Regions from separate parts of the Pseudobutyrivibrio ruminis HUN009 genome, predicted to be linked through region 1. Evidence: riboswitches for the same ligand, from Rfam matches in the RefSeq annotation. Region 1 holds a riboswitch; the other holds the start of a gene.
What was found. A riboswitch is a leader RNA that binds a small molecule or an ion and turns the genes downstream of it on or off. The one in region 1 is predicted to bind thiamine pyrophosphate.
Positions count from the first base shown of each region.

Region 1 (8,355 bases):
TAAAATTACGATTACAAATATTACAGATAATTGTGGTATGACGCAGCCTACTTTTTACAATCATTTTAGGGATAAATATGATTTGATAACTTGGATTTATTTGCAGGAAGCTCAAAAGCATATTAAAAACGTAGGGAAAGATGGCTGGACATGGAAGGATGTAATTAGTTGTAATCTACAGTATTTTATGGAAAACAAGTCTTTTATAATCAACGTATTAAAGAATACCAAGGGGATGGATTCTTTTGTTTTTCAGATGGCCAATACAAACCGTGATTTACTTGTAAAAGAAGTGAAAAGTAAAACAGGAAAAGATGAGTTATCTGATGAAATGATGGCATTGATTAAGATGTATGTATGTGGCATTTGCCAGTACATATGTGGCTGGTTATTGGAACCAAATCCAATGCCATGCGATAAACTAGCCGGCGTTATACAGGAATTTGCTCCTTGTGAAATACGTCCATTTATTTGCGCTTAATTTTGTAAAACTAAATCAATGCAAAATGATTTAGTATTTGCGTTTAGCTATATCTCGACTTTCTGTGATATCGTTGATACATTATTATTGTACACAATACTAATGTGAACGAATTATAGGAGAGTATAAAATGACCAAAACATCAGATAAGGTTTTGTGTTTGGAGAATCAGCTTTGTTTTCCATTGTATGCATGTGCTAAGGAGGTTGTACGTAAGTATAGAAAGCCTCTTGAGGAACTCAATCTTACCTACACCCAGTATATTGTTATGATGGCTTTATGGCAGGCTGGCGATTTGACTGAAGGAGAAATTGGAAAGTGCGTGCATTTGGATTCAGGCACTTTGGCTCCACTTTTAAAGCGATTAGAAAAGCAAGGCATGATTACCAGAGGAAGATCTGAAAAGGATGAGCGAAAGCTTGTTATTAAGCTTACAGATGAGGGGCAGGCATTAAAAGAAAAAGCTAAAAAGGTTCCAGCTCAAATGAAAGGGTGCCTAAATCTTTCAGATGAGGAAAAGGCTCAGTTAAAGAAGCTACTGGATAAGGCTATGCAAGGAATAGGTGAAGAATAAAATAGATTTTTACAATCTTCACATAGATTTCAGATAAGTAACAGTACAAGTTCATAATGGGAGAGTAATATACAATCATCGCAAGAGCGATAAAACTTTTTCATATATCATTCTCCCAAAAAAAGCTGCTGGCGGGCAGCTTTTTTTACTTTGTATTTATAATTGAAAATGATTATCAACAGGAGTATAATGATTTTACAAAATCAAATTACATACAACTGATGCGACGGAATGATACGATCATTTAAGAGGTGTATATATGGAAAAGGAATTTGATATTCAAGCGTATATGACAGCTGGTGTAGAGCGAGTTGTAAAGGATTCAATTCGTGCTACTTTGAAAGATCCAGCTGAAAGCATTTTTATGGCAAAGTTTGCATTAGCAACAAAGAAAGCTTCTGATATTAGAAAGAAATATGAGGGGGAGGGCATACATGTTCCTCCATTTTTGATAGCATCAATCACTAGCAATTGCAACTTACATTGTGCAGGCTGTTATTCTCGTCAGAACGACGCAACAAAGGATTGCGAGCCTGTAAATCAGCTTAGCGATGAACAGTGGCTTACCATCTTCGATGAAGCAGAGGATTTAGGAATTAGCTTTATTCTTTTGGCAGGTGGAGAGCCTCTTCTTAGAAAAGGTGTCATCAAGGCAGCTGCAAAGAAGCCTAATATTCTTTTCCCAATCTTTACAAATGGAGTATTCATCAGTGATGAGTACTTTGAACTATTCGATAAAAACAGAAATCTTGTGCCTATCATGAGCATTGAAGGCCACAAGGAAGCAACTGACAGTCGTCGTGGAGAAGGCATCTACGACAAGCTTATCTCCAACATGGAGACATTCAAAAAGAATAGTCAAATCTTTGGCAATTCTGTAACAGTTACTACAGAAAACTTTGATGATGTTCTTTCAGATGATTTTGTCTCTATGCTTCAGGGATACGGCTGCAAAGCAGTAATTTATGTTGAGTATGTACCTGTATCAGATGAGAGCAAGCACCTAGCCCTTAGCGAGGAGCAGGAAGAGCAGCTTAGAGCTAGAATCGCAACCCTTCGTGAAGACTACGAGGACATGGTTTTCATTTCATTCCCAGGGGACGAAAAATCATCAGGTGGATGCGTTGCAGCAGGCAGAGGATTCTTCCACATCAATTCCCATGGTGGAGCAGAACCATGCCCATTCTCGCCATTTTCCGACACAAACGTAATGGACATGGGCCTTCGAGGTGCTATCTCATCACACCTCTTTCAGGTGCTCCAGGCAGGCGACATCCTAAAAGACGACCACGTAGGCGGCTGCGTTCTCTTCGAAAAGAAGGATCAGGTAGAGGCAATCCTCAAGGAAGCGTAGGATGCCTATTCTCACTAAAAATAGAGGAACAAGTGGCGCCCGCCCTGGGCCCGCAGCCTCACCCCTCCCATGTATCATTGGAGCAGATTTTTTGGATTACCTTAATGTGTAAAGTCGCCCATATGTAGGTGTACTTACGAAGCTTTTACTATTCGAAGGTAATGTATGGGTGGGACGGACAATGTAGTTTATATAATCATCTAGTCTTAACTAGTCTTTGTATTATTACTTTTGCTACTCCGCTCACCAAGAATAATTAAAAAACAGGTTTTGTATACATAAGCACCGCCCTTAAACTCAGTCCATTTCGTTGTCGGGCTTTCGGCGCCGTCCATGGCGCCTCATGCTTATCTATTACAAAACCTGTTTTTATTATTCTAAGTTCGCTCCAAAGCAAATAGTAATTAATACAAAGCTAGTTTAAGACAGATGATTACTAAGAATAGTGTTTGTCCGTCTTCACCCATACCTTACCGATAGAATTGTAAAACTTTGTAAGAACACCTACTAATAAATATGGGCGACTACACATTTAGATAATCCAAAATCTGTGACGTACATGGGATGGGTGAGGCTGCGGGCCCAGGGCGGGCGCCACTTGCTCTCAGGGGATTTGTGAGAATAGGTACTTTGCAATTAGGTGTTGATTTTTTGCCACACTTGTAGCATTATATGTAAGGAATTTAATATGAGACGGGAGCTTGTAGACAGGCTGAGAGGAAGGTGTGACCTTCGACCGAGAACCTGATTTGGATAATGCCAACGTAGGGACGCCGATTAATAATGATATTGATATTATGCGGAAGCTATTTGAGAAATCAGGTAGCTTCCGTTTTTTTATGCAAAAAGGAGGAATAATGGAGTTTAATAGCGAGCTTTATTTTATTACTGACAGTACACCGTATGAGCTAGATGAATTCCTGTGGCGAGTTGAGGATGCTTTAAAGGGTGGCGTTACTTTGATGCAGCTTCGAGAAAAGAATCGAACCACTAAGGAATATATTGAACTGGCACAGGCTGTCCATAAGATTTGCAGAAAGTACAATGTTCCGCTGATTATTGATGATCGTGTGGATGTAATGCTTGCTGTGGATTGCGAAGGGGTCCATTTAGGGGCAGAGGATATGCCACTTGAGATGGCCAGAAGGATTATCGGGCCTGAAAAGATTTTAGGAGCTACTGCAAAGAAGGTTGATGTGGCAAAAGCAGCCTACGAGGCAGGGGCTGATTATCTTGGAGTTGGTGCCATCTATCCAACAACCACAAAGGTAAAAACGATTATTACGTCCACGGAGACATTGGATGCAATATGTAAGGCAGTTCCTGTACCAGTTAATGCTATTGGCGGTTTGAATGCTTCTAATATGGATGTATTAAAAGGAATTGACATAGCTGGGGTATGCGCTGTTTCAGCCATTATGAAAGCAGAGTCACCTAGGCTTGCGGCTGAAAGTATGAAGAAGAAATTTAGGGAGATAAAAGGATGAAGGTAGTTTTATCGATTGCAGGAAGTGATAGTAGTGGCGGCGCAGGAATCCAGGCAGATTTGAAAACTATGACTGCCCATGGAGTCTATGGAATGACCGCTATCACCGCTCTTACTGCACAAAACACTACAGGGGTTACAGAGATTGTAGAGTCAAATCCACATTTTCTGGAGGAACAAATAGATGCCTGTTTAACTGATATTCCGGCAGATGCGGTAAAGATTGGAATGCTTCCATCAGTGGAGCAGGTGAGAGTTGTTGCCAGAAAACTAAAGGAGTATGAAGTGAAAAATATTGTCGTAGATCCGGTTATGGTGGCAACAAGTGGAAGCAGATTGATGGAAAACTCCACACCGGATGTGATGGCTAAAATGCTGTTTCCACTAGCTAGAGTTATTACACCCAATATACCTGAAACTGAAATATTAACAGGAATGCAGATAGAAGACAAGATTGATATGGAACAGGCCGCCAAAAAGCTTGGTGAAAAATATGGCTGTGGAGTTCTTGTAAAGGGGGGCCACTGTGTAGAGGACGCCAGCGATGTTCTTTTTGATAGTGGGTGTGTTACATGGTTTGAAGGCGAAAGAATTAATAGCTCTAACACTCATGGAACAGGCTGCACATTATCAAGTGCTATTGCATCGAATTTGGCGCTGGGGTTTGATTTGAAGGAAGCTATAAGGAATGCAAAAGGTTACATATCTAAAGCAATAGCAGCTGACCCTAATTTGGGAAAAGGTAGTGGACCACTTAATCATATGGTGGCGGTTTAAAAGGAAGGAATAGTAAATGGTTTTCTTAAATGGAAAAGAATATGAGCTAGAAAACATGACACTTGCTGCAGTGTTAGACGTTTTTAAATTTGATGTTAGGACTATTGCAGTGGAAGTCAATGAAGAAATCATTCCAAAAGCAACTTATAATCATACGATTCTTAAGGATGGAGATATCGTAGAGGTAGTAAGTTTTGTTGGAGGTGGTTGATTGATACCGACAAAAGAGGAGTTTTATCAGGCATTGGTAGAACGGCATGGAGCAGACAATCAAAAAAAATTCGACGAAGCGGTTGTTGCAATATGCGGACTAGGAGGTTTGGGGTCCAATATAGCCACATGTCTTGCAAGAGCAGGAGTTGGACACCTAATACTGATAGATTTTGATTCTGTTGATGTAAGTAATTTGCATAGGCAACAGTATAAGATTAATCAGGTTGGAATGGCAAAAACGGATGCCTTATCAGAAAACTTGAAAGAAATAAATCCATTTATAAAAATAGAGACCCATCAAGTTAAGATGACGGAGGCAAACTCAAAATCATTACTAGAAAAAGCATCGATAATATGTGAGGCTTTTGACTCAGCACAATACAAGTCAATGCTTGTAAATCTGGTACTGGAACAAATGCCAGATAAGTATATTCTCTCTAGTTCTGGCATGGCAGGATTTGGTAGTGCCAACGATATAAAGGCTAGAAGAGTATCAAAGAAATTTTATCTTTTAGGTGATGGTGTTAGCGATGTTAATGATGGTATCGGATTGATTTCATCTAGAGTGATGGTTTGTGGAGCACACGAGGCACACATGGTAATTAGAATTCTCATTGGAGAATTGGATGCATAAATGTTAATAGAAAGAGGAAAATGGAATGGAAAATGACAAACTGGTAATCGGTGGTAAAGAATTTGATTCTCGTTTTATCCTTGGCTCTGGAAAGTATTCCATGAAGCTTATTGAAGCGGCAATTAAAGATGCAGGGGCGGAAATTATAACACTTGCCGTTCGTAGAACAAACACCAAGGATGAAGAAAACATTTTGGATTATATTCCAAAGAATGTAACTTTGCTTCCAAATACAAGCGGCGCAAGAGATGCAAAGGAAGCTGTAAGAATAGCACGACTAGCCAGGGAGCTTGGCTGTGGTGATTTTGTAAAAATCGAGATTATGAGGGATACAAAGTATTTACTTCCTGATAATTACGAAACAATTAAGGCTACAGAAATTCTTGCAAAAGAAGGCTTTGTGGTTATGCCTTATATGTACCCAGATTTGAATGTTGCAAGAGAATTGCAAAATGTTGGAGCTGCTTCCATCATGCCACTTGCATCACCGATTGGCTCCAATAAAGGTCTTGCAACAAAAGAGTTTATACAGATTCTTATTGATGAAATAGATTTGCCTATTATTGTAGATGCTGGAATTGGAAAGCCATCACAGGCATGTGAAGCAATGGAAATGGGAGCTGCAGCAATAATGGCAAATACTGCTCTTGCAACAGCTGGAGACTTGACACTTATGGCATCAGCATTCAAAGATGCTATTGAAGCAGGAAGAAAAGCATACTTGGCAGGCCTTGGAAGAGTGCTTACACGTGGTGCAGCAGCATCAGATCCACTTACAGGTTTCTTACATTAGGAGGCATCATGGAAAACACATTTTTATTTGACTCTAAGGAATTATCAGCAACAGGACTAGAGCGAAAGCATCAGATTGAGACAGATCCTTCATCTAGAATCAATCATATGGAATATTTGCCGGGGATGGATATTATTGAGTCGGATGTTCGTAAAAACGTAATGGAACATTTTAATTCCTATGATTACAGCAAATACACAGCTGCAGATGTTAGAAGGGCCCTTGCCAGCGATAAATGTACAATAGAAGATTTTAAGGCACTTCTTTCACCGGCTGCAGAACCATTTTTGGAACAGATGGCAAAGAAGGCACAGCAGGAAACGAGCAAGCACTTTGGAAATACAGTGTATCTTTTTACTCCAATCTATATAGCAAATTACTGCGAGAACTACTGTGTATACTGCGGATTTAATTGCTATAACAAAATAAAAAGATTAAAGCTTTCATATGAGCAAATAGAGCATGAAATGCAGGTTATTGCAGATAGTGGAATGGAAGAAATATTAATTCTTACAGGAGAAAGTCCAGCTAAATCAGACGTTGAATATATAGGTGAAGCATGTAAAATTGCTAGAAAATATTTCAAAATGGTTGGAATCGAAATATATCCTGTAAACGTAAAGGATTACAAATATCTGCATGAGTGCGGTGCGGACTATGTAACCGTTTTTCAGGAAACATACGATTCTGACAAGTATGAGACTCTGCATTTGATGGGTAACAAGAGAATATGGCCATATAGATTTGATGCTCAGGAGCGAGCTCTTATGGGTGGAATGCGAGGGGTTGCCTTTTCTGCACTTTTGGGGCTTTCGGATTTTAGAAAGGATGCTCTGGCATCAGCCTTGCATGTCTACTATTTACAGCGCAAATACCCTTATGCAGAAATGTCATTATCATGCCCTAGACTTCGACCAATTATCAATAATGACACAATCAATCCACTTGATGTAGGGGAAAAGCAGTTGTGCCAGATTATATGTGCATATCGTATATTTTTGCCTTTCTGTGGAATTACAGTATCTTCAAGAGAAACGGCAGAATTTAGAAATGGGATAGTAAAGATTGCTGCTACAAAGGTATCAGCAGGAGTATCAACGGGTATCGGTGACCATGAAGAAAAATATACTGGTGAGGAATCAAGTGACCCTTCTGGGGATGAGCAATTTGAAATTTCTGATGGCAGGAGCCTGGGTACTATGTACATAGATATTTCTGACGAAGGATTACAACCAGTTTTCAATGATTACATATATGTTTAAGGAGAAGAATAATGAGAAAATACACAACACAGATGGACGCAGCAAGACAAGGAATTATTACACCAGAAATGAAGCAGGTGGCCTTAAAGGAGTATCGTACACCTGAAGAAATAATGGAGCTAGTAGCAAGAGGCCAGGTGGCAATTCCTGCAAATGTAAATCATAAGTGTCTTAATCCAGAAGGTGTAGGAAGCATGCTACGTACAAAAATCAATGTTAATCTTGGCGTATCTAGAGACTGTAAGGATTATGATATTGAAATGCAAAAGGTTATGGCTGCAGTGGATATGGGGGCCGAGGCCATTATGGATTTATCCAGCCATGGAAACACAGAGCCATTTAGAAAGAAGCTAGTAGATGAATGTCCAGCAATGATAGGAACTGTGCCTATATATGACAGTGTAATCCATTATCAAAGAGATTTGGCTACACTCACAGCAAAGGATTTTATTGATGTAGTACGTCTTCATGCAGAAAACGGAGTGGACTTTGTTACACTACATTGCGGAATTACACGTAAGACAATTGATCAGATAAAGCTTCATAAAAGAAAAATGAACATTGTATCAAGAGGAGGTTCACTTGTATTTGCCTGGATGTCTATGACAGGGGAGGAGAACCCTTTCTATGAATATTATGATGAGATTTTGGATATCTGCCGTCAGTATGATGTGACAATATCTCTTGGTGATGCATGCAGACCAGGCTGTCTTGCAGATGCCAGCGACGTGTGTCAGATAGAGGAATTAGTTCGATTAGGAGAGCTAACAAAGCGTGCGTG
Region 1 is NZ_JNLH01000001.1:2,587,859-2,596,213, reverse strand. It holds gene BO15_RS0111760 (TetR/AcrR family transcriptional regulator C-terminal domain-containing protein) at 1-481, shown strand, start outside; gene BO15_RS0111755 (MarR family winged helix-turn-helix transcriptional regulator) at 612-1,055, shown strand; gene BO15_RS0111750 (radical SAM/SPASM domain-containing protein) at 1,315-2,409, shown strand; TPP riboswitch at 3,093-3,197, shown strand; gene thiE (thiamine phosphate synthase) at 3,267-3,896, shown strand; gene thiD (bifunctional hydroxymethylpyrimidine kinase/phosphomethylpyrimidine kinase) at 3,893-4,672, shown strand; gene thiS (sulfur carrier protein ThiS) at 4,689-4,883, shown strand; gene thiF (sulfur carrier protein ThiS adenylyltransferase ThiF) at 4,884-5,519, shown strand; gene BO15_RS0111725 (thiazole synthase) at 5,545-6,312, shown strand; gene thiH (2-iminoacetate synthase ThiH) at 6,321-7,574, shown strand; gene thiC (phosphomethylpyrimidine synthase ThiC) at 7,586-8,355, shown strand, end outside.

Region 2 (8,355 bases), 2.3 Mb from region 1:
AGATGATTATGTAAACTCCATTGTCCGTCTCCCCCATACCTTTCCTACGCGTGCTCCTTGAGTGCGTAGGCGATGTTGATGGCGTGGTCGGCACATCGCTCCAGGTCGGTAACCATGTCGGAGAAGATTACACCGGCAACAGGTTCGCATTTGTTCTCCATGAGACGCTCTACGTGGTGGTTGATGAGCTGCTTCTCCTGCTTATCTACTTTCTTTTCAAGCTTTTCAATCTTGTCTAGGTTCTCGTAGTTTTCAGAAGTGAAAATATCGATGGCAAGCTCAACCTCTTCCATAGAGTTGTCAGCCATTTCCTTAAGTTCTTTGGCTGCCTTCTTTGAAAGCTTTGTCTTTTTATTCTTCATACGAGTTGCATACTCGATGATGTTTTCAGCATGGTCAGAAATACGCTCAATATCTGTAACTGCAATTGTGATTGCAGATATACGGCGAAGCATGGCTGGTGTAAGGTTCAGAGTTTGAAGCTTAACCATTGCATCCTGAATAGCGTGGTTGAGGATGTTAACTGTTTCCTCTCGCTGCTCTACATCCTCAACCTTTTCAGGTGAGTAGTCAAAGAAACAGTCGATAGCTTTTTCAAAGTTTTCAGCTGCGATAGCACCCATTCTGGCTGCCTCAAGCTGTGCCTGGTGAATAGCCATGTTTGGTGGCACATTGTTAACCTGAGTCATGAATACAAGCTGTCTGTCCTCTGCTGCACGAGTCTCCTCTGGAAGCTTTGGAATAAACATGTATGTAAGCTTAATAATGTAATCAGTGAATGGGAAGATAATACAAACTGCTAAAATAGCGAAGATTGTATGTGTGTTAGCTATCTGACGGGCTGGATCAGATGATGTAGACTGAATCCATGTCAGAAGTGGTGTTACATTTATAATAACTACAATTACAATTGCTCTTATTACATTAAACAAAAGGTTCAAAATAGCTGAACGCTTGCCGTTTCTGTTGGCTGTAAGGGATGCCAAAAGGTTTGGTGTAACTGAACCAATGGCTGCACCAATAATCAAGTAAACTGCTACATCGTAGTCCAATATTCCCTGCACGACGAATGTCTGGAAGATAACTGTTGCAGATGATGAGCTCTGAAGTAATGCTGTGAATGCAATACCAAATACAAGAGCTACAAATGGATTTGTTAATCCAGCAAGGAAGTTCTTAAACATTACTGAATTTGCAAGTGGTGCAATGGATGCTTTCATGATTGTGATACCCTGGAAGAGCATACCGAATCCCATAAAGAAAGAGCCTAAATGCTTAACAATATCTCTCTTCATGAAAAGATACATTACTGCACCAATAAACAAAATGAATGGTGTAAATGTAGCAATATTAAAAGCTGTAATCTGTGCTGTGATTGTTGTACCGATATTGGCACCTAAGATAACGCCGATGGCCTGTGAAAGCGCCATCATACCTGAATTTACAAAACCAATAACCATAACATCGGTTGCAGATGAACTCTGAACCAATACTGTCATAGCTATACCAACGATGACTGCTACAAATTTGTTTGTAGTAGCCTTCTCTAGAATAACCTGAAGATTATCTCCACAGCTGTTTTTTAAGCCTGTAGACATAATCGACATTCCGAAAAGAAATAGACCCACTCCACCAAGAAGTGATAATATCTCTGCTAAAGTCATTATTTTCTCCTTCTACCGTACTTTTCCTTCACGAAAAGTAAAATCCTTAATCCTTCTTTTTTTAGTCCTTGATAATCATAACATGTTAGAATGCCATTGTCTAAGTATTTTCTATGATACAAGTAAAATTTGTGTAAATTCAGATATAAGCCTTGATAAAAATACCGTCTTCACGATATTCCTCGGAAATAAGTTCACCTGTCTCTCTAATCTTTGCAATACTTCCAGCTTCTGTGTAAGGCACCAATCGCTCTATATATTCCTTATTTCCACGCATCAAAGTAGCAAGGATTTCTCTTACTTTATCCAGGCCTTTTCCTGTCTTAATTGAAGTATGTACTGTGTAGTCTGCTCTTAAATCGTGATAATCCAGCTCATCCTCAAGCTTATCTACTTTATTAAAAATAGTAAGAACAGGTTTGTCGCTAACTCCTAATTTGTCCAAAGTCTCATATACGATTTCCATCTGACGGTCCATCTGCGGATTGCTAACATCCACCACATGAATTATGAAATCTGCATATTTAGCTTCTTCCAATGTACTCTTGAAAGCATCCACCAAATGATGAGGAAGCTTTCTGATGAATCCTACTGTATCTGTGAGCAGAATCTTTTGATCATTGTCCAAAAGGAGCTCACGAGTGGTTGGATCAAGGGTCGCAAAAAGAGCATCCCACTCAAGGATGTTTGCATCTGTAAGTTTATTTAAAAGTGATGATTTGCCTGCATTTGTGTAACCAACAATAGCCGCTACAGGCACGCCATTTCTCTGGCGTTTTGAACGTGTAAGCTCACGATGATTTACCACATCATTTAACTCTTTTTTCAGCTGAGTAATGCGACCTGCAATAAGACGCTTATCCATCTCCAGCTTTTTCTCACCAGGGCCACGTGTTCCGATAGCACCACCGCCACCTGCTGCAGTACCACCCACACGAGACATGTTTTTGCCAAAGCCAGTCAATCGAGTCATCTCGTATCTAAGCTGTGCCAGCTCAACCTGAATCTTTCCCTCTGCTGTACCTGCACGGGCAGCAAAAATATCAAGGATAATAAGTGTTCTATCCATGACCTTTGTATCTAAAGCATCAGCAAGATTGCGCATCTGTGCTGGTGTTAATTCATCATCGCAAACAATACCTGTAGCCTCTGTCTCCCAGATTAAATCTGCGATTTCCTCAACCTTGCCAGAGCCCACATATGTGCCTGGGTTTCTACGCTCCAGATTCTGCATGATTTCGCCCACAACCTGAGCACCGGCGGTTTCACAAAGCTCTGCAAGCTCATGAAGAGAATCCTTAGCCTCTACCTCGTCCCCTTCATTAACTGATACAAGTATTACTCTTTCTATAATCTTTTCTGTATTTACCATTTAAAATCCTATCTTTTCAAAATCTCTTATAGTTACATTCTACAATGTTGTTTTATTTACTGCAATTTAATTGTTATTTTCTCATTGACTATATTCCCCGCAAGTGATATTTTTATATCGAATTAAATATTTTGCTAGGGGCGCATATGCTGAGAGGTGCTTGCACCGACCCTTAATACTTGAACTGGATAATACCAGCGTAAGGAAGCGATAGACGAATCTCCTAGCATTGATGTATGAAGGGAGATTTTTTTAATGATTAATCACATGTCTAACGAAAAAACAAAAATCACATTTTCTGCAAAGCAACTTGCTTTTTGTGCTGCTTCTATGGCACTTGCTTTTGTTTTGTCTAATATTAAGGTATTTAAATTCCCAACTGGCGGCTCAATTACATTACTTTCAATGCTCGTTGCATGCCTTCCTGGTTTTTGGTTTGGTCCTATTGTTGGAATTATCACAGGTGTTGCCTATGGATTGCTAAACCTCATTGTTGATCCTTACATTCTTTTCCCAGCACAGGTTATTGTTGATTACATACTCGCCTTTGGTGCTCTTGGATTATCTGGATTCTTCAAGGATTCTAAATATGGTCTTATCAAAGGTTACATCGCAGCTGTTTTAGGACGCTACGTATTTGCGGTAATCTCAGGATGGATATTCTTTGGTGAATGGGCTTGGGAAGGATGGAATCCACTAGCTTACTCACTTGCTTACAACGCAATCTACATCTTTGCTGAGGCTGCTGTAACACTCATCATTCTTTTCATTCCACCAGTAAGAGATGTTATGAACAGACTTAAAAATATGGCTACTGAATAATATATAAAACAAATGCGCCAAGGTTAATCCCTGGCGCATTTTTATTCTAACGTTGCTTTAATTTCTATTACTGTATTGATAGGTTCCCCACCGGCTTCCAAATCGTAATCAATTAAAAGATTGATTTCGGTATCCTTTTGCTCGATTACAAGACGCTTTGTGTGAACCACAATAGTCATCATGCCCATTGGTGTATTGTAAGCATTTCTAGTGCGAGCCCCTGGGGTAAACTCAAGCTTTGATTGAATGTCTCCTTTTTGAGTCAATGTAAGCTTGTTGTGTTCAAAGCTTATTAGACAATCTACCTTTTGACCCTCTGGCATAACTCGGCTATAGGAAAGGTATCGCTTACTACCTCTATCAATAAATGAACCCACATACTCCTCATTTGTAGTCTCTGATTCGTGGCCCATCTTTTGCTTGGAGCAAAGTTTAATATTACATTTTGTTCCTGTCATTATTTATTTCCAATCTATTTTTGTTCTCTAATTAATTCACGAACAGCATTTATCTGATTTGACAAATGAACATGCATTATATCCTTCAGGAAATCTACATCTCTTCTGTCGAAACCGTCAATGATAGATTTATGTTCAGATATAAGCTGCGCGTAAACAGATGGATTCTTTACATACTCGTAACGATATCTGTACATCTGCTCCCTTGCCGAATTGATGATATTTTCAAGCTTTGGATTTGCAGCTGCTGCATAAATCACATCATGGAATGCCTCATCAGCCTCCACAATTTTACGAACATCGTCAGTTCTGGTAGCTGCCTCAAATGCTTTCATAGCTTCCTTAAGCTCTACAAACTGAGCATCTGTCATTCTTTCACAGGCACATACCACAGCAAGAGCATCAAGTGCATCTCTTACTTCAAGTACATCCTGTAAATCTTTTTCTGTCATTTTAGCAACCTGGGCGCCCTTGCGAGGAATAGTAACAGCAAGCCCCTCATGCTCAAGCATTCTAATTGCTTCTCTGATAGGTGTACGGCTAACTCCAAGCTTTGTGGCTAAATGCATTTCCATTAGCCTCTCACCTGGCTTTAGTTCGCCCTTAAGAATAGCTTCGCGCAGGGTGTTAAACACCACATCGCGAAGTGGTAAATAATCATCCATTTGAAGTGTAAGATTTTCAGTCATTCTGTTTAAATCTCCTTATTTCATGTGTGAAACTAATTAATACTTGTTGTTAAAAAGTGTTGTGAGATAAAGCTGCTTTACTAGCTTGCTCTCAGTAAGTGCCTCCTTGGCTGCCTTTGCTGTTTTGTTGTCTTCAAAAAAGCCAAATACAGTAGGACCACTACCACTCATCATTGCGCCAACTGCTCCATGATCCAGCATGATTTTCTTTATATCAGCAATAACTGGATGTAGTGGAATTGTAACCTCTTCAAGTACATTTCCCATGTGGTTGCAAATGGCATGTAAATCCTGATTTTTAATATCTGAAATCAGCTGATCGATGTCTGGATGCTTAACATTGTCAAAGCATGAATCCAAAGATTCATATACCTGCTTTGTAGAAACTGAAATACCTGGCTTTGCAATAAGCACTGGGCACTTCACCATTGGTGAAAGTGGTGTGAGCACCTCTCCAATTCCCTCTGCCAAAGCTGTACCGCGCATAACACAGTATGGTACATCGGCTCCGATTTTCACGCCTCGCTCCATCAAATCTTTTCTGCTGAGATTCAAATCAAATAGTTTATTTATTCCAAACATTACAGCCGCTGCATCTGTGGAACCGCCTGCCATGCCTGCCGCAACAGGGATATGCTTTTCCAGGCTGATATGCACACCAGTGTGTATATCAAATTCTTCCATTAGAAGCTTTGCTGCCTTAATGCAAAGATTGTCATCGTTAACAGGAAGGAAGCGAAGATTGGTGCTCATGGTAACAGCATTCCCCTCCTGCTTCTTAATGCTGACCTTGTCAAAAAGATTGACTGTCTGCATAATCATTCTTACTTCATGATATCCATCGTCCCTGATTCCTGTAACATCAAGTCCGATATTTATTTTTGCTAATGCTTTAAGATCTATATTGTCCATTGAAAAGAAATTACTACTCCATTAAAATTTGTACTTGTGTGTATTTTGTACTTGATTGTTCTTTGTATTCAATCCTAATAAATTTTAACAAAGATACCACACTTTTACAAGAATTTTGTATTAAAATAAATACAATCTAATAATAAATATTTCTCAATTAGCATCCGATAATAAGAATAGGAAAAGGATTTCCATATGGTTTTTTTTATTCATGGCCACAGTAACAAGGAGGTTATTATTATGGAGTTAAGCACATTAAACAGCGTATCTTCTAATATAGCAGGTACCTATTCTAAGACTACAAATTCTGATGGTTCGGTTACAGAAACACTTGAATTCAATGCATCAAAACAGGAAGTCAGCGCATCAAAGTTTTCTGATGAAGCTGCTGTTTATGAAAAATCTGATGAACAATCACTAACAACAGACAACTACAAAAAGACAGATAGAACTGCTCTTATTCAGCAGTTGAAAGCTGACCAGGAAAAGATGATTAACAATCTTTTAGATATTGTTATGAAGACAATTAATGGTCAGGGAAGCACATTTGCTATTGCTACTCAGGATGATATGTGGAAATTCCTTGCAGAAGGTAAATTCACAGCAGACGAAGAAACAATTGCAAAGGCAAAGGAAGATATTTCCGAAGATGGATACTGGGGAGTTAACCAGACATCTGATAGAATTGTAGATTTTGCTATCGCACTTTCTGGCGGAGATACATCAAAGGCTGACATGCTCTTAGATGCTTTCAAGAAGGGCTACGAGCAGGCAACTGGAACTTGGGGCAAGGATTTACCAGACATCTCTTCTAAGACTTACGATGCTGTATTAGATAAATTTGAGCAGTGGAAGAATGGCGCCTACAAATCAGGCAATAATTCTTCGAATTCAGGCTCAGGATCGACAGGCGGAACATCCATCACATATATGGAAAACATTTCCACTGTAAGCTCATCTACATATATAGAGACCTAAAACAATCTTAAAATTAAATAAATCAAGGCTGGTCAAAATGACCAGCCTTTTTTAATGTACCTTTTACATAAATTATATTCTATTGTTTAGCTCTCTCATCCCAAACCTTTACATCAATGCCAACAACATCTGATGTGAATGGTGTGCCATCTCCTTTTTCGTAATGTATCTGGGCTTTTTTTACATACTTAAATCCAATGTATAAAAGTGGAATGTTGCAGTATGCAATCAGAATGTTTGCAAAATCTGATAAATCCCAAAGGGCACCTAAGTCCATTCCTACGATTGATGTAAGCATACCAAAGCAGATAACAATAATATCAAGTATACGAATTACATTTATAAACACCTTGCTTCTGCTGATTCTGTTTGCACAGATTTCTGAGAAGGACATGAAGCCTAACAAGCAAGTGAATGCAAAAAGTCCAAAGCAAAGTGAAATAAGAAGGGTTACTACTACGTTGAATGCTGTGCCTGGTGTAAGCTCTGCTGCTGAGGCAAGATACTTTGGAAGCTTGCCAAGCTCGAACCATGCTTCACCTGCATCTGTAAGCCATACACGACCCATGATTACGACAAAGCCTGTGAGTGTACAAATAACAATTGTATCAAGGAAAACTCCTATTGCCTGAACACAGCCCTGGTCACATGGATGCTTTGCATCTGAAGCAGCTGCTGGCATTGTTATTGTACCTTGACCTGCCTCATTAGACATAAGTCCACGCTTTACACCCTGCATAAGTGCAATTCCAAATGCTCCGCCAAAAACTGCTTCTGGCTTGAAAGCCTCTGTAAATACTGCGTAGAAGAACCATGGAATTCTTGTAAAGTTAATGACAATAAGTATTACAACAGTTAACACATAAACAATTGCCATGATTGGAACAAGTACATCAGTAACCTTTGAAATCTTTTTTGTTCCACCAAATGAAACTGAGATAGTTGCAATGATAACGATTACAAAGCCAATCCAATATACAGCATGTGTGGTTGGAAGCTCCTGTCCGCTAACGATACTTGCTATCTGCCCCATTGCAGAGACTGTGTTAAATCCCTGTGCTGGGAAGCAAAGCAATGCATAAATAATATACATAAGTGATAATACAACACCAACTATTGCAGAATTCTTTATAAGTCTGCGTCCATAGAAGGCCATACCACCTACATATTCATCATCTTTTCTCTCTTTAAAAATCTGAGAAAGTGTAGACTCTACAAATGCTGTAGACATTCCAAAGAATGCAGAAATCCACATCCAAAGAAGTGCGCCAGGACCGCCTACTGAAACAGCTCCTGTAACACCAAGGATATTTCCAGGTCCTACTCGCATAGCAGTTGAAAGGAAGAAAGAAGCAAGTGGTGAAATACCAGTCTTTGCCTTGCTGGTCTTTAAAACTTCTATTCCTCTCTTAAACTTTCTGACCTGAATAAACTTTAGTCTGATTGAAAAATAGATTCCT
Region 2 is NZ_JNLH01000001.1:245,332-253,686, forward strand. It holds gene BO15_RS0101140 (Na/Pi cotransporter family protein) at 45-1,664, opposite strand; gene hflX (GTPase HflX) at 1,804-3,036, opposite strand; TPP riboswitch at 3,163-3,259, shown strand; gene thiT (energy-coupled thiamine transporter ThiT) at 3,292-3,858, shown strand; gene BO15_RS0101155 (DUF1934 domain-containing protein) at 3,900-4,316, opposite strand; gene BO15_RS0101160 (GntR family transcriptional regulator) at 4,331-5,005, opposite strand; gene ispE (4-(cytidine 5'-diphospho)-2-C-methyl-D-erythritol kinase) at 5,042-5,917, opposite strand; gene BO15_RS0101170 (hypothetical protein) at 6,158-6,895, shown strand; gene BO15_RS0101175 (amino acid carrier protein) at 6,975-8,355, opposite strand, start outside.
Region 2: linked by a shared signal. The riboswitch ahead of thiT (energy-coupled thiamine transporter ThiT) and the one ahead of thiE (thiamine phosphate synthase) in region 1 are both predicted to bind thiamine pyrophosphate.